One region of the Alteromonas sp. G5_S2_22_S1 genome, then DNA from elsewhere that is predicted to be linked to it. Evidence: predicted binding sites of a transcription regulator. Region 1 holds the regulator's gene; each other region holds the start of a gene.
The links. Region 1 encodes FNR, which switches genes on or off when oxygen is low (the NO sensors DNR and NnrR bind a similar motif). Its sites were predicted from a motif close to TTGATCTAGATCAA; they were not measured.
Positions count from the first base shown of each region.

Region 2: ACTRWF_RS09355 (high-potential iron-sulfur protein) is a predicted target of FNR. The motif match lies at 3,241-3,254, and genes of this name have one in related genera.
Region 3: clpB (ATP-dependent chaperone ClpB) is a predicted target of FNR. The motif match lies at 3,196-3,209, and genes of this name have one in related genera.

Region 1 is NZ_JBQKUJ010000005.1:14,071-21,202, forward strand. It holds gene ACTRWF_RS07225 (hypothetical protein) at 1-700, shown strand, start outside; gene ACTRWF_RS07230 (glucosaminidase domain-containing protein) at 693-1,484, shown strand; gene ACTRWF_RS07235 (DUF2987 domain-containing protein) at 1,481-2,128, shown strand; gene ACTRWF_RS07240 (patatin-like phospholipase family protein) at 2,132-3,157, opposite strand; gene ttcA (tRNA 2-thiocytidine(32) synthetase TtcA) at 3,158-4,111, opposite strand; gene uspE (universal stress protein UspE) at 4,226-5,149, opposite strand; gene fnr (fumarate/nitrate reduction transcriptional regulator Fnr) at 5,406-6,146, opposite strand; gene ACTRWF_RS07260 (urease accessory protein UreH domain-containing protein) at 6,192-6,851, opposite strand; gene ccoS (cbb3-type cytochrome oxidase assembly protein CcoS) at 6,838-7,068, opposite strand; gene ACTRWF_RS07270 (heavy metal translocating P-type ATPase metal-binding domain-containing protein) at 7,070-7,132, opposite strand, start outside.
Region 2 is NZ_JBQKUJ010000007.1:11,874-19,005, reverse strand. It holds gene ACTRWF_RS09365 (substrate-binding periplasmic protein) at 172-927, shown strand; gene ACTRWF_RS09360 (amidase) at 1,068-2,702, shown strand; gene ACTRWF_RS09355 (high-potential iron-sulfur protein) at 2,799-3,092, opposite strand; gene ACTRWF_RS09350 (flavin reductase family protein) at 3,328-3,957, opposite strand; gene ACTRWF_RS09345 (zinc ribbon domain-containing protein) at 3,950-4,141, opposite strand; gene ACTRWF_RS09340 (hypothetical protein) at 4,420-4,674, opposite strand; gene ACTRWF_RS09335 (exonuclease domain-containing protein) at 4,690-6,837, shown strand; gene ACTRWF_RS09330 (TIGR03643 family protein) at 6,934-7,132, shown strand, end outside.
Region 3 is NZ_JBQKUJ010000020.1:7,558-14,689, forward strand. It holds gene dld (D-lactate dehydrogenase) at 1-380, opposite strand, end outside; gene clpB (ATP-dependent chaperone ClpB) at 503-3,079, opposite strand; gene pgeF (peptidoglycan editing factor PgeF) at 3,263-4,018, opposite strand; gene rluD (23S rRNA pseudouridine(1911/1915/1917) synthase RluD) at 4,034-5,017, opposite strand; gene ACTRWF_RS17085 (outer membrane protein assembly factor BamD) at 5,204-5,968, shown strand; gene ACTRWF_RS17090 (ChrR family anti-sigma-E factor) at 6,091-6,831, opposite strand; gene ACTRWF_RS17095 (sigma-70 family RNA polymerase sigma factor) at 6,824-7,132, opposite strand, start outside.

The sequences.
Region 1 (7,132 bases):
TACGTTAGCTAAACAGTATGTATTTGATATTAAAGGGCTATTGCGCCGTGCTGCGGGTTTAACCAAAGCTAACTTTTCTTCGTTATTACAAGGCAGCGTTGTTCTGTTCTTAACCTTCGTTGTGTTAGGGGTTTTTGCGCAGCAGTACATTACGATAAACGACGACGGAACATACGTTTTTGAACACCAGTCTATCATTGAAATTGTCGCTATCTGTATAGTCGCGCCCTTGCTGACAGGCCTGTATATGATGGGGGTCTTCGTTGCCCGTGGTGTCAAAACATCGGTGTTTACGGTATTTCAGTTTTTTCCGCTTTTATTGCTGTTAGCTCTCACTCAACTCGTTAATAGCATACTGGTACAACTTGGTGTGGTGCTGCTTATTCTGCCTGGCGTTTACTTTTATCTCGCCTCGTCTTTTTCGCTGATGTTAGTTGCCGATAGGAAGCTAACACCGATTAGCGCCATCATTCTCTCTTGCCGCGTGTTTAATGCTTATTGGGCACAAATAGCCAGCATATTTGGGGTGTTCTTTTTACTGTTTGCGACAGTGCCGTTAACCTTCGGTTTCTCGCTTATTTGGGTACTTCCCTTTTATTTTAGTACAATGGGTTTGCTTTATCAGGAACTAATAGGCGAACAAGGAGTGGGCACGGACGCATCTGAAAATGATGTAAATGAGTCGAGCTTTGATGCATAAACGTGAAACATTCAAAATTGTTCTTATAACGCTAGGGGTGCTGGCGGTCATTGTTATTAACGCCATTATCTTTACCGAAGACGAACCTGATATTTTAGCAATACCCCAAACGACAAAGGCGACAAAGCCAGTTCCAGATTTCTCTGTTTACACCAATGTCAAAGAGAAAAAGGAAGCGTTTTTTGATTATCTACGCCCCGAAGTAGAAAAGCAAAATGCCTATCTCTTAACCCTTAGGCACTATGTGCAGACACTTTATAGAAAGGCATTGGCAGATGAGCCTTTAACTGAAGAAGATGTTGTAAGACTTGAGTGGCTTGAAGAAGAATATCGAGTAAAAGCAACTCAGCCCCTTAAAACCAAGTTGTTAGCGCTACTGCAAAAAATTGATGTATTGCCAGCAGAATTAGTGCTAGTTCAGGCAGCGAACGAGTCTGCGTGGGGTACGAGCCGGTTTGCCAGAAAAGGGTACAATTTCTTTGGATTGTGGTGCTTCTCAAAAGGGTGTGGTTTTGTGCCAAGCCGACGAAACGACGGCGCTTCTCACGAAGTGGCTAAATTCGACAGCTTGTCGAGAGCGACCTATACCTACATGCGAAATTTAAACAGACACGACGCCTATGCCGATTTAAGAGAAATTCGCAGTCGATTAAGGGCGAACCAAATACCTATTACTGGAGTGGCATTGGCGGAAGGGCTAATGAACTACTCAGAGCGCGGAGCCGCTTATGTGGAAGAGCTTCAAACAATGATTCGATTTAACGAGGAGTTTTTATCCGAATGAAACGCGCTGCCTTATTTTTAGCTTCATCCCTACTTGTCGGTTTTGGCATCTCACCGGTAGCTGCAGAAACGATTGACGTTGAGTACAGTCGTTTCTATAGCCATGTTAAAAAACTGGATAACGAAGATACACAAGCGCTTCAATTTGCGTTTGGTTTTGTACGCGTAGGCGAAGGGCGCCTCTGTGAAGTTAATGGCGCAGCTATAGTGACTGATAAGAAAACGATGGCACTTACTGTAAGTGAAGAAGGGCGCTTTACCGTTCCCACCGAAAAAGCCCTGAAGCTAGCCAACGCACTGGTGCGCATTGATTTAGGCGAACGTGCCAATGTGTGCGATATGTCGGTTCAACTTGAAACAAAACCGGAATACCTAAAGCAATATTATACAAAAGATGACCTTACGTTTTTGTACGGGCAATACGAAGCTTTCTTTAATGAAATGGGGAGTTTTTTGTCTTTCATGATGCCTTCTGTAAAAGGCTTAATGATTCAATTTGACGATAAGAATTTAGATTTTATTACCCCGCAAGGTGTACAGATAAATAATGGCGTATTGCACCTTGAACAAGAGTGGATTGATGGCGCAAAAGGATTGACTTTGCCTCATGCGCCCCTTCGTGTTACGGCTATGGCGTCAAGCTAGTTATTACGTAAGTAACTGATATCTAATCTGTTCGGCTAAACGCGCGATGGTCTCTTCTCCCTTCGCGCACAGCTCTTCAGCTCTGTGAAACTCCATAATACCCACGTCTGTCAACTGAGGTTCAATTAAGATATCCGGCGGATCGCCAGCCAGACGAGAGCGTGTAACGCGCGCCTGCAGGATCTCTAATGAACTGCTCATCACGCTCATTATGCCCGGTGGGTTGCGCTTGTTTACCTTGACAGGAACTTCGGTAAACTCTTCTTCTACTTTATCGATAACATCTGCGGCAATACCTTCTTCGGTTTTAACGTTTTTGGCTGCATCGGCGTTAGGCTCTTCTTTATCCTCGATACTTTTATCATCTTGTTTACTGTCGGGGGAAAACCATTGACGCAATACGTTTTGGCTTTTGGTAAAAAAGTCTTCGGTCTTACGCTGATTTTCTTCGTGATCCTGTCTTAACTTTTCAAGGCGAAGAGGCCTAAAGTCGGCATTTAGGTTAACCGCGATGACAAAATCTGCGCCTAATTGACGGCACAAATTGACAGGAACAGGATTTACGACCGCACCGTCGACTAACCAACGGTCTCCATGAGCTACGGGCGCAAAGAGGGCAGGAATAGCGCAAGATGCTTGAATGGTATCGCCAATAGGACCTGAGTTAAACACCACTTCACGACCTGTGTATAAGTCAGTAGCCACGGTCGCAAAAGGTTTAAGCATATCTTCATAGCTAGATTCACAAAACTCGCTAGCAAGCTTGTCAAAAACCTTTTGTCCGCTAGCTATGCCACCACGCCTAAGCCCAACTCCCATAAGAGCAAGCACTTGCCAGTCGCTTAATGAACACGCCCACTCTTTTAAGCCTTCCAGCTTGCCACTTGCATAGGCAGCACCAACATAAGCGCCAATGGAGCAGCCGGCAACAACGTCTATTTTAACGCCCAGCTTTTCTAAGGCTTGAATGATACCTATATGGGTCCAGCCTCGTGCTGCACCAGCGCCTAACGCAAGTCCTATTTTCATCTATTTAGGTTCCACAATGTTTACCACTTCAATCGCGCTTTCTTCGGTTGCTAAAGCAGCGTTGCTGTTTGTGGTAAAAGAAGGTTGATCAAATCCAATGTCGCCATCTTCAACGGGGCCATCTTGGGTGGTAATACCTTTAAAATCGTACAAGTTGTTATCTACTAAGTGAGATGGCGCTACATTTTGAAGAGCGCTAAACATTGACTCTATTCGGCCCGGAAAGCGTTTGTTCCAGTCTTGAAGCATGGCTTTAATATTTTGTCTCTGTAAATTCTCTTGGGAACCGCATAGGTTGCAAGGAATAATAGGAAACTCTACGGCTTGTGAATATTTTACGATGTCTTTTTCTGTACAGTAGGCGAGCGGACGAATAACGATATGCTCGCCATTATCGCTGACTAGTTTTGGCGGCATGGACTTCAGCTTTCCGCCGTGAAACATATTTAGGAAAAAGGTTTCCAACATATCGTCACGGTGGTGACCAAGGGCTATTTTTGTTGCGCCGAGTTCTTTTGCGGTGCGATATAAAATACCGCGGCGCAGTCTTGAACAAAGTGAACAGGTGGTTTTACCTTCAGGAATTTTATCTTTAACAATAGAGTAGGTGTCTTCTTCTACAATTTTGTAATCAACACCAATACGCTCTAGATATTCAGGCAATACATGCTCAGGGAACCCTGGTTGCTTCTGGTCAAGGTTTACCGCAACTATGTCGAAGTGAATAGGCGCAATCTTCTTTAAAAACAACAAAATGTCCAGCATGGTGTAACTATCTTTACCGCCAGATAAACACACCATGACTTTGTCATTGTTTTCAATCATACCGAAATCGCCTATGGCTTTACCCACATTGCGGCGAAGGCGCTTCTGAAGTTTGTTGAAGTTGTACTTTTGCTTACTTTGCGCTGCGTTTAGTACCGACGCATCAGCACTGCTTGTGCCTAAACTCATAATTAACTAGCTTGGTTCGTGATAAAGCAAGCATTATACAATAAAGGGCCTTTTCTAGACCATGCCTGTATTCTTAAATTTACGCATAAAAGGTTGCTCGTAAGGTTAATGGCATCACACACTTAACGGCGACTCGAATCCGTCTGGCTTGATAGCCAATACGTCACAATTTAGCTCATCAATAACATGCTCCGCCGTGTTCCCAATAAGCGCGGCAGAAAGACCAACACGGCCTACAGTGCCTATAATGACGAGTTCGGCGTCTAATGTCTTTGCCACTTGTGGAATGACTTTTTCAGGTAGCCCTTCTCTGACAACACATTTTTCATCTGCAATGCCGTACTTTAACGCATGGCTTTTCATTTCTTTCTTATGATGATTTTTTACCGCGTCATGATAGGTATCAGGGTCAAATTCGGGCACCTCGATAGCAATATTAAGTGGCGTAGAAGGGAAGCTATTGACTAAATTAACCTTACCTTTTAGCAAGGCCGCATAATCATTGGCGATAACGGTAATCTTGTCGTTAAGCGCAGCATGTTCTTCGTCTTCACTGCCGACGTTTACAGCGGCAATGATCTCGCCGCCTTCTGGCCAATCATGCTCTTTAACTAATAAAACGGGGCGCGGACACTTACGCATTAAATGCCAATCGGTAGGTGTAAAAATAACGGAAGCCAGGTCGTCATGCTTTTTAGTGGCTTTTACAACAAGGTCAATTTGATTCTTAAGTGTGTAATAGATAATCGATTCGTAGGCACGATTGTTCCATTCAACCACGATGTCAGTTTCACCGAAGCCTTGTTCTTTAAGCTGCCCAGAGAGCCATTTAGCATGCTCATTGGTAACAGCATCTCGCATGGCTTCTCGCTCATCTGGACTTAACATAGTGGTCATATCATAAGACAAGTCGTAAACCACCATAATCGCAGTTACAGAGGCCCCGGTCTTTGATGCTAATTCATAAGCGCGACTTAACGCGGGCTGGTTATCTCGCTCGGCATCGACTACCGCAAGGATTCGTTTACACTCAATCATAACTCCCCCTAATACGAAGTTTGGTCGTGGCTGTGTGAACGGTAACGTTCAACAGTAACTCTTACTAACTATAAACGACAATGTGGAAAACGTAAGTTGTTTTAGATCAAGTATTTTATATTGCAAGGCAAGCAACAATGTATAGTGACTGCGGCATTGGCACTAATGGGTAAAAAAGGTTTTGGAAGTAGGATTATAAAGCGCGCTGAATGCGCGCTTTTAGGAAGATAACACTATTTAACCGAGTTAGACCACGTTAGCCGTTACACACTATACTCGGGCCGTTAAGCACTTCTAGCTTGGTATTAAGGCGTTCAAAGTCCACAATCGTAATAAGTTTACCATCAACTTTAATAATATCTTCTTTTTGGAAACGACTTAATAAGCGACTGATGGTCTCTATCGTTAAGCCAAGATAGTTACCTATCTCGTTACGCGTCATCGTAAGGTGAAATTCTCTGTGTGAAAAACCGCGTTCTTCAAAACGCTGAGATAAATGAGAGATAAAATACAAAAGGCGTTCTTCAGCCGTGCGTTTGTTGAGAAGCATTATCAAATCGTGATCATGTTTAATCTCTGCACTCATAAAGCTCATAATTTGATGGCGTAATTTAGGAAACTGCATCGACATTTCGTCAAGCGTTTCGTAGGGCAACTCGCACACCATGGCGGTTTCTAGAGCCATTGTGTAACTTTGGTGCTTGTTTTCTCGAAGGGCATCAAAGCCAATGATGTCACCGGGAAAGTGAAACCCCGTTATTTGCTCTTCACCTTCAGAGTTAGTCACAAACGATTTAAATGACCCGGTTCTTACTGCATATAACGACTCAAACTTATCGCCGGTTTGAACAAGGGTATCACCTTTATGAAGGGGCTTTTTGCGCTCTATGATATCGTCGAGAGACTCTATTTCTGTCTTATTCAATGCAACAGGTAAACAGAGGTGACTGAAACTACAGTTCTGACAATGTATTGAAAATTCGCTTCCTTTGCTCATAAGACTGACTCTCTTAATGTACACATGATTATAGTACACGCATTTTCACATGAATGCGCCATAAATTAGATAAGTGGCATATATGGCCATTATCACAGCTATGACTTGTCTCACATAGCTGTGCTGAAAGCTTTGAACAAGATACTGGCTACCGGCACTTGCGGCTAACAATGTGGGTAACGTTCCCAAACCGAAGAAAAACATAATGCCAGCGCCTTGCAATGCATTACCCGCTGCCAGAGACCAGGTTAGCGTTGAATAGACCAATCCACATGGTAGCCAGCCCCATACAAAGCCGTAGGGAACCGCGCTTAACGGCGTTTTGAAAGGAAGAAATCGTTTTGATAAAGGCTGAAGCTTTGCAAACAGGCCTTTGCCCGCGTTTTCTAAGACCGATAAACCCGTCCACCATTTCCCTAAGTAACAAGCGAGTAAAAGCAACATGATGCCGCTTAGAAGAGAGAGGGCATAATTAGCAAGCGGTACGAAGTCAGCAGCTATTTTTCCAAGCGCACCGGTAATGGCCCCTGCTAGTGTATAGCTAGTAATGCGTCCCATGTTGTAGGCGAGGGTGTAGGGCAATACCGATGCCCCCTTTGGCGATACCACTCTAAGCGCTGCAACAATACCGCCGCACATGCCTACACAATGTACGCCTCCTGCTAAACCTATAAGAAAGGCAGAAAAGTAATTAATCCCGTCCATTATCTTCTTGGCTTTTTGCTGCCTTATCTTCTTGTATTTGTTTGCGCTGTTCGGCCAGTTTTTTCTCTTCTGGCGATAAGTCATCGTCAAAAAGAATGCTATAGCCTTGGCGGTCTAAATCCTCGAACTGATTGGTTTTTACCGCCCAAAAGAAAATGACAATAGCGACTGCCACAATAATGATGGCGATAGGAATTAATACGTAAATAATACTCATGCTATTTGCTCAAAAGTCGCGTTGAGTTTGTAACTACAATGATACTGCTTAATGACATACCCAC
Region 2 (7,132 bases), on a different contig from region 1:
TGAAACAAAATGCAAGTAAGCCAAAAGATACAAGTTAGGTAAGGGAAGAGGCAAGGCCATATTCTTAATAAATAAAAATAATTAAAATGTTAATCTTTTGTCGAGTTGTGCGATGTTAAAAAACGCCTATAGTGAAGCGGGCTGTGTGGTTTTCAACCCAATAGGAACCGTATGCGTATACTTTTTTTACTGTGTTTAGTGTTTACCGTCATACCTTCTAGCGCAAGGGACGTCGACGTGGTGGTTGGATGGAATAAGCCTCCTTACGTTATTTCACAAGAGCACTCGGGGTTTGAAGTCGATTTAATTCGCGCTATTTTGGCCGATATGGGCCATAGCCTGTCTCCTATTTATGTTCCCTTTGGGCGAACGAGTAGGTTGCTTAAAGATAACACGGTAGATATTGGCCTAACGCTAAATTCAGCGCATAGCGTAGATGAAGCTATCTTGACAGACCCCTATATTATTTATCAAAACGTCGCGGTGACTCGGGCTGATAGAAAGCTTGAAATAAATAGTATTGAAGATTTGCGTGGCAAAAGTGTTATTGCTTTTCAAACCGCTCAGTCACTTCTTGGAGAAGCTTTTGGTGAGATTGTTTCAGCGCAGCCCACCTATATAGAGATGGCAAGACAAGATAGGCAAGTAGACATGTTGATGCTAGGCAGTGTAGATGTGGCTATTCTCGATAGAAATATCTTTAATTTCTTTAAGTCTGAAAGTCGTGCCTATGCCGATGACGACATTGTTTTTCACGAACTGTTTCCTATCTCTAGTTATAGTGCCGCCATTCCTGACCCAGAATTAAGAGCAACATTTAACGCCACGCTTCACGCTTTTATTGATGATGGGCGTTATCAGAAGCTGCTAGATAAATATAAACTGGATAATCTTCTTTATAAGCTGCCAACCCCAGTAACTCAGTAAATACACATTTTATTGTGTAGCCAGTGAACTATTTCTGATACAACGTATAACAAACTATCATTACTCTAACGTCTGTGACTTGCTGTTTTTGTTTAACAGTAAAAAAACAGGCACTGGGATTATGCGTTAAGGAAAGATTTATGTTGAAGCAGTGGTATTTACTGGTCGCTGCCGTAATTTGTACGGCGTGTGTTTCTCACTCAACCCCCTCTAACTCAAACCAAGCGAACGAAACGCAATACTATTTGGGTAAACCCGCACATCAGCAAGCACAGGCTATTGCCAGTGGCGAGATTACGTCTGCGGCCTTGGTAAAAGGTTATTTAGCGCGTATTGAACAGCTAGATGGCAAGGTAAATAGTGTGTTGTCAGTGAACCCCAATGCGCTAGAAGAAGCGAATGCTATTGATAAGCAACTGGCGAACGGCAAGACGCTGGGCCCGTTAGCAGGTATACCTGTTTTGCTGAAAGATAATATCGAAAGCGATGAACTGCCTACAACGACGGGCTCGATGGCGCTACTTAACAATAACACTGGGCGAAATGCACCCATTGTGGCAAAACTGAAAGCAGCCGGTGCCATTGTTCTGGGTAAAACTAATTTATCGGAGTGGGCAAATTTTCGCTCTGAATCATCAATAAGTGGTTGGAGCGCGGTAGGCGGGCTTACTCGTAACCCGCACATGCTATCGAGAAGTGCCTGTGGTTCCTCGTCGGGCTCGGGAGCGGCTATGTCGCTGCGCTTGGCGTCCCTCGCCGTGGGTACGGAAACCAATGGCTCTATTATCTGTCCAGCTTCTATTAACGGAGTGGTAGGTTTCAAACCAACCGTAGGTTTACTTTCTAGAACCCATATTGTACCTATCTCATTTAGCCAGGACACCGCTGGGCCAATGACATCGAGTGTACAAGACGCGTGGTTAATGGCCTCAGTTATGGCTGGCGCCGATAAAAACGATAGCGCAACTAAAAACGCTGACGACCACCTTCTTGAAGTCCCCTCTTCGTCGCTGCTTGCCACAGACTTAAAAGGTAAGCGTATTGGTGTGGTGCGCTACCGACAAGGTGATAACCCTCACGTATTGGCTGTTTATGAAAAAGCGTTAAAGCAGTTGGAAGCATCTGGTGCAACCCTCGTAGATATCAGTGATTTTTCTCAGCCGGATTCCTTTTGGGCAGATTCATACAATGTGTTGCTAAGCGAGTTCCATCACAGCATTAACGAGTACCTGTCGAACTCTCCTGCATCGCTTCCCGCTAAAAATCTGTCTGAGCTCATCGAGTTCAACCAGGCTACACCCAGAGAGTTAGCGCTATTTGACCAAGATATCTTTGAGAAGTCCTTAGCCTCTTCTGCTATCGACAGTGACGAATACAAACGTGCACTGCGTCTTATCCGAGATACCGCTGGGGAAAACGGTATAGACGCCTTATTGTCAAAGCACAATGTTGACGTATTGGTTGCACCTTCGAATAGCCCTTCATTTTTAATTGATGGCGTATATGGCGACCACTCACCAGTGGGCTTCATCGGTATTGGGTATTTGGCCGCTATTGCCGGTTATCCGCATTTAACTGTGCCTGCTGGGCAAGTAAAAGATCTTCCGGTAGGCATTAGTTTCATAGGCGGCAAATGGCAAGATAAGAAAGTGCTAGAAATAGGCAGCATTTTTGAAGCAAAACACGGCTTTTTTATCAAGCCCGGTTTATTACCCACGCGCTTTGATAACCCGCGTTTAAAAGGTATAGAAGCAGGCCTTAGCGACCCTCGTTAAGCATTTGCCGCAAGGGAGTGAATACATCCTTCAAGCAATAAAAAAGCCCTCGATAATATCGAGGGCTTTCAATCGTCTATCAGCGTGGCCGCTATCTTAGCCCGGCTTTTTAACCCAAGCACTACACCAGCCATCCGCATTTACCAGCTTATTAGGGAAAATGTTACAAGGACGGTATTGTTCACCATCAGCTCCCTGCACGTACATGCAGTTAGCGCACTTTGAACCTTCAACGGTAGACGACGGTGTGTAGTTTAATGCTTTCGCTGTTGGGTCGTCGGCACTTAGCTGTTCTTGAGCTTGTGCGCGCAACGCTACACCACCTAGCGTCAGACCTATAACTGTAGAGCCTGATAACTTCAAGAAATCTCGGCGGTTTACAGATTTCATAACATTCTCCTTAAGGGATAGAAACGATAATGATTCTTTTTTATTCGGCGCTTTAAACGCAAAAACCTGCCCAAAGAGGCAGGTTTTATTACATATCTAAATACTATCTCTTTTTGAAAAAAGATCGAACGAAAAGTCGTATTTTCCTTTGATCTAGATTAAATAAACTTCAGAGTTCGATATGGCAGTAGCAACCCTTATTGATGCAAATAAGACCGAAGTTGCGCTAAAAGGTTCATTTTTGCGATAAATCTACGCCCGGCTTAGCGTAGGCAAACTGTGCGATACGCGAGGTACCGTGATAGCTGTCTAGCCCGGAGATGCACGCTGTTTTCGCTTGTTCGATATCGGCGTAACCTTCGGTATCAATAATTTCTTCAGGCAGAAAAAGTTCTTGAATCTCACCAATGACCATTTCGGTTTCATTTAGTAAGGTAAAGTGTTGCGCTACCTTAAGCCCCATTTTTATCTCACTCTCCTTAACGTAAGGGGCACTGAACGTTTCGCTAAACACAGGCGTTAAGCCTACGGCATCAAATTCACTGTCTTCTGGCGCGTAGCGTGCAGAGGTTTGGTGCGCTTTGTCTACCCAATCAGCTGAGACATGATTGAGTGTGTAGAAACCTTGTTGCTTAATATTGCTAAGTGTATCGCGCGTTACTGTGTGAGGTCGCATGATCATGCCAAGAAGAGGAGGGTTTGCGCCTACGTGAACAACAGAGCTGACAATAGCCAGGTTATTGGTTTGTCCGTCACTCGTCCCAACTAAGGTAGCTGACTTAAAACCTGATAGGCTGTTAATTAGGTTGGCCCGATAGCGCTGCGCTAGTGCATCTATATCACTGCGAGTAAACTGCTTAGTCATTCTCTCGTTCTGCCTCAATGTGTATATCGTCGGCGTCTTGGTATGCGGTTAACTCTATGGGTTGGCAGCATACCTGACAATCAAGAACCTGTACTTGACCTACGTCGTTAACTTCATCTATTTCCACATCGTTTGGTGCCATACAGTAGGGGCAAGAGAAGCCCATAGATCGGGTTAAGCTCATAATAGTTCGCCTTCGTAATCATTATTTGGTGTTATTACGTAATGCAAAGAAGACTGGATTTACTCACTGGCATAGAAGTGTAAGCGATAGGCGCGCCTAAGCGAGAGCGAGATTAGGCATACGCAAGCTAGATGCAGACGGAAGTAGATTTTATTAAAGGTGAATTGTGGTGAATAAGATAGGCGTATGCCCGTGCTGTAAAAGACAGACCCGTTTAACGTTTCATCATCTCATCCCCAAAAAAATGCATCGGCGTAACTATTTCAAAAAGCATTACACTAAAGCAGAGCTTCAATCCGGCATATATATTTGCCGGCAATGTCATAGCGGTGTCCACCGATTCTACAATGAAATGGCGCTGGCCAAACACTACAATAGTTTACAGCATCTATTAGACGATTCGCAGCTTGCGGCTTTTTTTCAATGGGTATCGAAACAGCGAGTGCGAGTTTAAACAGGGAATCAATAACTAAAATAGGCGTATTTAATTTGATTAATTGGGCTGTATAAATATACACTGTTGCCGATTTCATAGCCAAAGATGCACCATGCGAAAAGATTTACCGCCCCGTTATTACCTGACACATTTTCATGAATTTCTCGCGTTCTTTGAAGGGGCGAGCCAGTCGTTATTAAGCAGTGAAGCTGTGCGCTTTATCCAGCGTTTCAAAGCCCTTGATGAGGACAAGCAGTGTATTGTGGTTCGCGCGGCTAATCGCAAATATGCAGTGATAGATAGAATGCAGTTCAATTATGGTGAAATTGTTGCCCCTCAACATCAAATTGACTGTTTAATTAAGGACGGCTGGTTTGGCGATTTAACTCACGCTACGCTTAATGACATTGCTGGGGTTTTGACAAAAGATGCCCTGCTCGCGCTTTTGTCAGAATACGGCAGCATTCAAGGTCTTGCTTCTCAGAGAAAACCTAAACTCGTCAACTTACTTAGTGAGCAAATTACTGCCCGAGGATGGCCAGAAAGTTTTTCACTTGAAAGCTACTTAGTGTGTTTATTCGATAGTGCCCTGCGCTTCTTATTGTTTATTTATTTTGGTAACACAAAAAGCCGTTTAAATCAGTTTTCTATGCGCGACCTTGGGGTAATGAGAACACGCTCTGATTCTGTTACCGACACCGCGCGCTTTGAAAGTAAAGACGATGCACTGGCCGCGTGGTTTTATGCCAATCATTCAAGCCAGCTTGCCTTCTATAACCATGAGACATTGTTATCGCTTGCAGATAGCGAATTCCCAGAAACAGAAGGGGTGTCAGCCAGTTTTTATCGCGACCAGCTACTTTACGCACTAGGGCTTAAAGTACTTGAGGTTAACCGCGATAAGGGGCTTAACATACTGGCATTAGCGCAAAGCGATAAAGCAAAAGAAAAGTGGCTAAGAGAAAGCTATAAAGACGGTAACGACGGTGAAGTTCGACGCGCTTTAGAGCACATCATAGATAATCCCCAGTCAGATACCTTGCTGGCTTTTGCGGAAGACTTTTATGCCCGCAAATATCATAAAAAGCGCACCAGCACCGTTACCGACATGCTGAGAAACGCAAGTAGAACCTTAGCCATAGATGTTAGTCAAAATCAGCAGGTAGAGCGGGGAGTGCTGGCGCATTATGCCAGACAGGGAGTTCAAGGGTGGCGAACAGAGAACCGTTTATGGCGCAGTTTGTTTGGCCTCACTTTTTGGAAGCAGCTTTATGAAGAAGATACTCTGGTCACGGAATTTGATAGAAGGCCGCTGTCGCTGAAGCAAAATAATTTTTATGCAAAGTTTGAAGATAGCATCGAGACTTTACTCGATGCGCTTGATAGCAAAGAAAAGCTGCGCTTTCACATACATAAAATGGCGACCCAACACTACGGTAAAGTAAACAGCTTATTTATGTGGTCGAGCCATTTGCTGACTCCTATTGAGGCGCTTATAGAGCACGGTTCGCTGAGTGCGATATACGCATTACTTCGCATGATGAGCAAAGACTTTGAAAGCCTGCGAGACGGTTTTCCCGATATTATGGTATTGGATGATTCGCTTCGCTTTGAAGAAATAAAGGCGCCGGGCGATCAACTGCGCCGGAATCAATTGGTTTCTATTCAGCGTCTACAGCAAGCCGGATTCGACGTGGCTGTTACCACGGTAAATTGGGTTCGCGACCCAGCGCAGCCCTATGTTGTGGTAGACATTGAAACTACGGGCGGGAATAACAGCTATAACCGTATTACTGAAATAGGCATGGTTAAGCTAGTTGGGGGAAAAGAGGTAGATAGGTTTCAAACCTTACTCAGCCCACAGCGACGAATACCAAGTAGTATCACGCGTCTTACGGGTATCTCTGACGATATGGTTGCCGATGCACCGCTTTTCGCAGAAGTAGCCGATCATATCGCCAGCTTTACCGAAGATGCTGTGTTTGTCGCGCATAACGTAAATTTTGACTATGGGTTTATTAAACAGGAATTTGCGAGATTAGAGCAGTCGTTCAGGCGGCCTAAAATGTGTACTGTGCGGGAGATGCGCCGCACCCACCCGGGGTTATCTTCTTATTCATTGGCAAACCTGACTAAGCATTTTCATATCGACATGGAGCAACATCACCGCGCGCTAAGCGACGCTAAAGCGGCTGCAGAGCTTCTTAAGCTAGCATTTGAGAAAGATGATGAAGGCTTCAGTGTTGGTGATAATGTTTAGCTTTATCGCAGGCGCTTTTCACGGGCCATAACTGAACGAAATGACCTTTAATATAGTATTTATTGGGGGTTAAGTATGTATGTTGAGACGTTAGAGATGGCATTATCAGAAGAACAAGAGTCACGCATTATTGAAATGGCGTGGGAAGATCGCACGCCGTTTGAAGCAATCGAGCGCCTGTTCGGACTACCTGAAAAAGAGGTGATCAAGCTCATGCGCAAAAATCTTAAGCAGAAAACGTTTAAGAATTGGCGAGAGCGTGTATCTGGCAGAAAAACCAAACACGCAAGCTTGC
Region 3 (7,132 bases), on a different contig from region 1:
GGTTTTAATACCTTTTCAAGCTTAAATAACGTTGCTCCAGGAAAACTTAAAACCTGCTTTCCTTTGTTTAGCAACACGATGTCATCCATGGCTAAAGTATTAATAACCACTACTGGCCTGTCGTAATCCTCACCGCTTGGCGTAGAGCCTTCTGTTAACCCCGTTTTCGCGGCCTGCATGATGATAATACAATTATACTCAACGCAAACTTTAAGCGCTTCCCAATACTGCATTAGCGTATGCGGAAAAAGGACGGCTAATGCCTCACCTTCACCAGAGCGCCACCCTTTGCGATAGTGTTCTGTTTGGCGCTGCCCCACAGCAATATTACTTTCCCCGAGCACGCGTTTAAATGCGTTAATAATTGGGGCTGATTGCATGCTTAACTCCTAAAACTCATCACAAGATTTTTTCTCCCTGTAAACTAAAGGAAAAGGTTATACCAAAGCAATAAAAAAGGCACTGGAGTGAAGTGCCTTTGTAATGATTAATACGTCTTCTTTTAGTTACTAACTATAAAGAGCCCGCTCTCGTCTGCATCTATTCGAACGGTCGATTCGGGTATCAGCTCACCAGCAAGCAGCTGATGGGCGAGCGGATTTTCCACCTGCACTTGAATAGCGCGCTTAAGCGGTCGAGCGCCAAATACAGGGTCAAAGCCCGCTTCAGCCAGCTTATCCATTGCCGCAGCAGACAGAGTAAGTTTGTAACCTTTGTCTGCCAATCTGGCTCTCAGAGAAGCGAGCTGAATTTTAGCAATAGACTTAATTTGCTCTTTCCCTAGTGGGTGGAATACCACAATGTCATCCACACGGTTAATGAACTCAGGTCTGAAATGTTGCCCTACAACATTCATTACCATCCCCTTCATTTCGTCGTACTGGCTTTCATTGTGCTTGTCTTGAATGATGTCTGAGCCTAAGTTAGAGGTCATGATCACGACCGTATTCTTAAAGTCTACCGTGCGACCTTGCCCATCTGTAAGCCTTCCGTCATCTAGCACCTGTAACAGAATATTGAAAACATCAGGGTGCGCCTTTTCCACTTCATCGAGTAGAATAACCGAATAATGTTTGCGACGTACCGCTTCTGTTAAGTAGCCACCTTCTTCATACCCGACGTAACCTGGAGGTGCACCAACAAGACGCGCAACCGAATGCTTTTCCATGAATTCCGACATATCTATCCGTATCATGGCATCTTCAGTGTCGAACATAAAGCCAGCCAAAGCTTTGCACAGCTCAGTCTTACCAACGCCAGTTGGCCCTAAAAATAGGAACGAACCAATGGGGCGATTCGGGTCAGCGAGTCCAGCACGTGAGCGACGAATTGCATTAGAAACTGATTGAACGGCTTCTTCTTGACCAACCACCCGCTTGTGCAGCACATCTTCCATGCGCAATAACTTCTCGCGCTCTCCTTCTAGCATTCTGGCCACAGGAATACCGGTCCACCGAGAAAGTACATCGGCAATTTCAACGTCGGTTACTTTGTTTTTAAGCAATGTGGTTTCGCGAGTCTCGTTTTCCGCAGCCTGTTCTAGCTTTGCTTCTAATTCCGGTATACGTCCATATTGAAGTTCAGACATGCGGTTAAGATCAGAGGCTCTTCGCGCGATTTCTAAATCAAGTTTTGCCTGCTCTAGCTCACCTTTTATGGTTTGCGTTCCTTGCATCGCATCTTTTTCATCTAGCCATACTTTTTCAAGTTCAGCGTATTTAGTCTCAGCTTGCTCACGCTCTAGTTCAATCATCTCCAGGCGTTTATGGCTGGCATCATCGGTTTCTTTTGCAAGCGCCTGTTCTTCCAATTTTAGCTGTATAATACGGCGCTCTAAACGGTCCATATCTTCTGGCTTAGAGTCGATCTGTAAGCGTATGCTCGATGCCGCTTCATCGATAAGGTCTATTGCCTTATCTGGAAGCTGGCGATCACTAATATAACGATGAGATAAACTTGCCGCCGCTACAATGGCTGGGTCGGTAATATCCACAGAGTGATGGAGTTCATAACGCTCTTTTAGACCTCGCAATATAGCGATAGTATCTTCAACGCTAGGCTCTTCTACCAATACTTTTTGGAAGCGTCGCTCAAGGGCTGCATCTTTTTCGATATATTGGCGATATTCATCCAGCGTGGTGGCGCCTACGCAGTGAAGTTCACCGCGGGCTAATGCTGGCTTAAGCATATTGCCTGCGTCCATAGCGCCATCGCCCTTCCCTGCTCCTACCATGGTGTGCAGTTCATCAACGAATAAAATAACGCGGCCTTCTTCTTTGGCAAGTTCATTTAGCACCGCTTTCAACCTTTCTTCGAACTCGCCGCGATATTTGGCACCAGCGACAAGTGCCCCCATATCTAGGGAAAGCACGCGCTTGTTTTTAAGTCCTTCGGGCACTTCGCCATTGATAATACGCTGTGCGAGGCCTTCAACAATGGCAGTTTTACCTACGCCAGGCTCACCAATAAGCACGGGGTTATTTTTTGTTCTACGCTGCAGTACCTGAACAGTTCGGCGAATTTCATCGTCGCGACCAATGACAGGGTCAAGCTTGCCCTGCTCTGCGCGTTCGGTTAAATCGGTTGTATATTTTTCTAATGCTTGGCGGACGTCTTCGGCATTAGGGTCCGTTACTTTTTGACCACCGCGCATATCGTCTATCGCGCTTTCAATAGCATCTTTGGTAATATTTAAGCTCTTGAGAATTTCACCCAACCGCCCTTTGTCTTCAAGGGCAGCAAGCACAAAGATTTCAGAAGTGATATATTCATCTTTTCGCTGCTGCGCTATTTTGTCGCAAAGGTTTAGTAATATGCCGCTGTCTTTGCTTAACTGAACATCGCCACCAATGCCTTCAATTCGTGGCAAGCGCTCAATTGCTTGACTCAGTGCAGAACGTAACGCGTTAACATTGATATTAGCTTGATCGAGCAATGGTCGCACTGAGCCGCCTTGCTGATTAAGCATTGCCGTCATCAAGTGTACCGGTTCAATATATTGGTGGTCGCGCCCCAATGCGAGTGATTGAGCATCGGATATAGCGAGCTGAAATTTGCTGGTAAATCTATCTAATCTCATAATCTCAACCTAATAGATGAAAAAATTGTTATGTTCTATTTATGTAGGCTGGTGATTTGCTATTCAAGTATGAGAATGAAAAGTTAGTCCAAATGATAACAATTAATGCAATGAATTTGATGTAGCGCAAACATTGACGCAGTTTGAAACTAAACCTGTGAAGAAAATCGCAGCACCAGTGAGTTAGCGTATACCGATAACACTAACCATCCTTCCGGTGGTGCGCTTATGCTGATGGGTAGCTCTGCGATGAGAATAAAAACGATGTTCGTCTGAATAGGTACAACAATGACTTTGCGTCACACTTTTTACACCAGCCTGTTCTAGTTGAACTTGCGCCACCAGCGGTAAATCTAATAAGCATTTACCGGGTTGGTCACTGGGCGCTACAGCGCCGTCAATATGGGAAAACCTGCGGCCTAGCTCGGCGTCCACTTCATAGCAAGGGCCGCTAATAGCAGGGCCAATCCACGCTATAACGTCTGCCGGTGAAGCACGAAAGTGCGCAATTGCATTGCTGATAATATTCGATTCCAGCCCCTTCCAACCGGCGTGTACCGCAGCCACTTCGCGGCCTTGTTTGTCACAAAGCAATATAGGCACACAGTCTGCGGTCATTACTGCACAAAAATGTGACTTAGATGCAGAATAAGCCGCGTCAGCTGTGGTATCTACACTAGGTAAAGCAACGACACGGTTACTGTGAATTTGCTCTAGCCAGGTAATTTTATCGCTATGGGGCAAAAGACGCCTGTTGGCTTTCACCAAAAGCAAGTCATCGCCCACATGACTCCCCACATTTAACCCTGCGAACTCGCCTAGGCTCGCGCCGCCAATTCTCGTGGTCGTGTATGCCTCAATATTAGGCGGGCATGCCCACGCAGGTTCAATCAACTCAAGTGTCGAAACTTTAGAAGCGTTCGCTGTCGTCGATGCCATAGGTCTAAATACTCGCTAAAGCATATCCTGAGGATTGTCTTCAGTATCTTTTTTAACGGCCTTAAGCAAATCTTGCATGTCTTGCGGTAAAGGCGCCTTCCACGTCATCCACTCTTCTGTCTCTGGGTGGAAAAGCGACAACTGCGCTGCGTGAAGTGCTTGGCGCTGGAAGCCGCGAAGTACCCCAATAAAATCTTCAGATGCACCTTTAGGTAAGCGCGGTCTTCCACCATACACCTGATCACCCAATAATGGATGCTTTATATGCGCCATGTGAACGCGAATCTGGTGGGTGCGTCCGGTCTCAAGTTTTAAGCGCAAATGGGTGTAAGCTCTAAACTTTTCTATAACGCGAAAGTGCGTAATTGCAGGTTTGCCCATTTCGCGAACTGCCATGTGCGTGCGTTTTGTAGCATGTCTGCCAATAGGTTCATCTACAATACCACCGGCGACCATAGTGCCTAGAGCAATGGCTTCATATTCACGGCTCATCTCTCGGCGTTGTAGTTGGTCAACAAGGTGCGTTTGCGCAGGTATTGTTTTTGCCACAACCATCAAGCCTGTGGTGTCTTTGTCAAGACGGTGGACAATGCCTGCACGGGGAACTTTGTCAATTTCAGGATAGTGATTTAGCAATGCATTAAGCACTGTACCGCTTGGATTTCCCGCGCCAGGATGCACGACTAAATCAGCAGGTTTATTGATGACAAGAATATGCTCATCTTCATAAACAATGTCCAATGCGATATTTTGTGCTTCGCTGGTTACTTGCACATCCATTTCTGCTTGCACTGTAACCAGTTCGTCCATTTGCATTTTATGACGAGGAACGGTTATTACCTCCCCATTCACAGAGACATTTCCGTCTTGAATCCAAGTTTTTAACTTAGAACGCGAATATTCTGGGAACAAATCAGCTAAAACCTGATCTAACCGTAAACCAAAATGCGCAGCTTCCGTTGAAGCTTCTAATTGTATTGTGTTCGGCGACTGTGTCATAACACCATTGATTACGTCTAAAAAAGGGTATTATAACAAGGATTCACGCTGTACACTGCCTTGTTTACGTTTTTGTATGGTTTTTCTCATCGTTAGTACGTTAGAATGCAATTAAAGTGTTGTTGTTTAACACATGAGCTTAGACAGCGAAGTATTAAAACTGTTTAGCAGGAAAATAGAATTATTATGAAATCATTTCGTCTACTGGCACCCGTGTTACTTGGTGCTATGGTATCTGTCGCAGGATGTAGCTCTTCGGATAAAGAAGAGAAAGCCGTTTTAGCTAACATGGGTGCACAGCAACTGTATGACAGAGCGAAGCAAAGCATGGAAGTCGGGAACTTTAGTGCTGCCGCGCAAACCCTCAGCGCATTAGACTCGCGCTACCCGTTTGGTCCTCTATCGCACCAAGTACAGCTAGACCTTATCTATAGCTACTATAAATCGGGTAAGAACGAAGAAACTCTCGCCACTATCGATAGATTTATTCGCTTGAATCCAAACCATTCAGATGTTGACTACGCTTACTATATGCGTGGCTTAACTAACATGGAATCTGATAGCAATCTTTTCCAAGAGCTAATGAATATCGATCGTACGGACAGAGATCCATCGAAGTCTCGCCAAGCGTTTGAAGATTTTCGCAGATTGATTCAGCAGTACCCAGATAGCAAGTACGCCGCTGACGCTAAACAGCGTATGGTACACATTAAAGATCGTTTGGCTCGATATGAAATAGCAATTGCTCGCTTCTATATGAGACGCCAAGCTTACGTTGCCGCCGCTAATCGCGGACGTTACGTGATTGAACATTTCCCCAATACTACACAGGTTCAACAGGCGCTTGAAATCATGGTTTCAAGTTACGAACAATTGGGGCTTAAAGAGTTGCGTGATAATGCGATGAAGACGTTAAAGCTTAACTACCCTGATAGCGAATTTATTAGTTAAGCAGAGTTGCTAACACCAGAAACTAAAAAACGCACCTAGGTGCGTTTTTTGTTGTTTGGTATTAACTATTCATTTTACCATATCGAGGCTACGTTTATGTAAGCCCGCACGGATAACCTACTCTATCTGAAAAACAGGTGGCTAAAGGGGTTTAACAATCTCGCCAAACCAGACGTAAAATGGAGTGGCTGGTCGACGATACTAAAAACAAGACACCCGTCTTTGTCTTCAGACTTTGGCGTGTGAGTTTTCTCTCCATCCATGAAAATAAAATCCCCAGTATCGTAGCGATTTAAGCCGTCACTGAATTCTCCGTCGATAACTAGCGTGTATTCGGTGCCGCGGTGGGTATGTTCTGGTACGCTTCCGCCCCGCCCCATAAAAATGAAGTTCGCAACGCCTTGGTTACCTAAATCTACGGGCGCTTGCCATAGCTTTCCAACTAGACTCGACCAATTTCCCGTCTTATCGATATAGCGATGTAACGTTCTGGGTAGCGTAAAGACTCTTCCGTCTAGCTCTATCGCATTCGTAGCCTTGCGCTGACTGATGTTCGCTTCTTGATTGCGTGGTGAAGCAACAGCGTTGTTAGCTTTGATTGCTTTTGATTCGATTTGCGGTGCTGTAGGAAGTTGAGTAATCTGAGAGAGCATCTCATCTAATTGAAACGATACCTCTAACTTGTCACCTACACCTGCGCCAGATACGAGATCCTCAGCAAGGCGTTCTGTTTCTACCTCAACAAAACGCTGACACTTCTCGCACATATCGCAATGTGCTGAGACCATCAATGATATTGCGGGTGACAATGTGCCCTCAACAAAGTCTGACAGCTGTCGGGCACTTGGGTGAAACCTAATCATTATCGTTTAACATGACCTTTAATCGTTGAAGCGCTAAGCGAGTTCTTGACTTTACTGTACCTAAGGGAATAGAAAGTTCGTCAGCGACTTCTTGCTGAGATTTGCCATCAATATAGATAGCTTCAACCACCGCCTTTTGTTTAACCGGAAGTGATTCAAACATATAGCCAATTTGCTCTAAAGTGACTTGCTCGTCAAGTGGCGCCTCGTTCGCATCTGCCGTCTGCTCACATAACACAGGCCACAGGTCGTCAGAGCACACGTCCTCTTTTCTATTTTGAAGCTTACGTAACATGTCAAA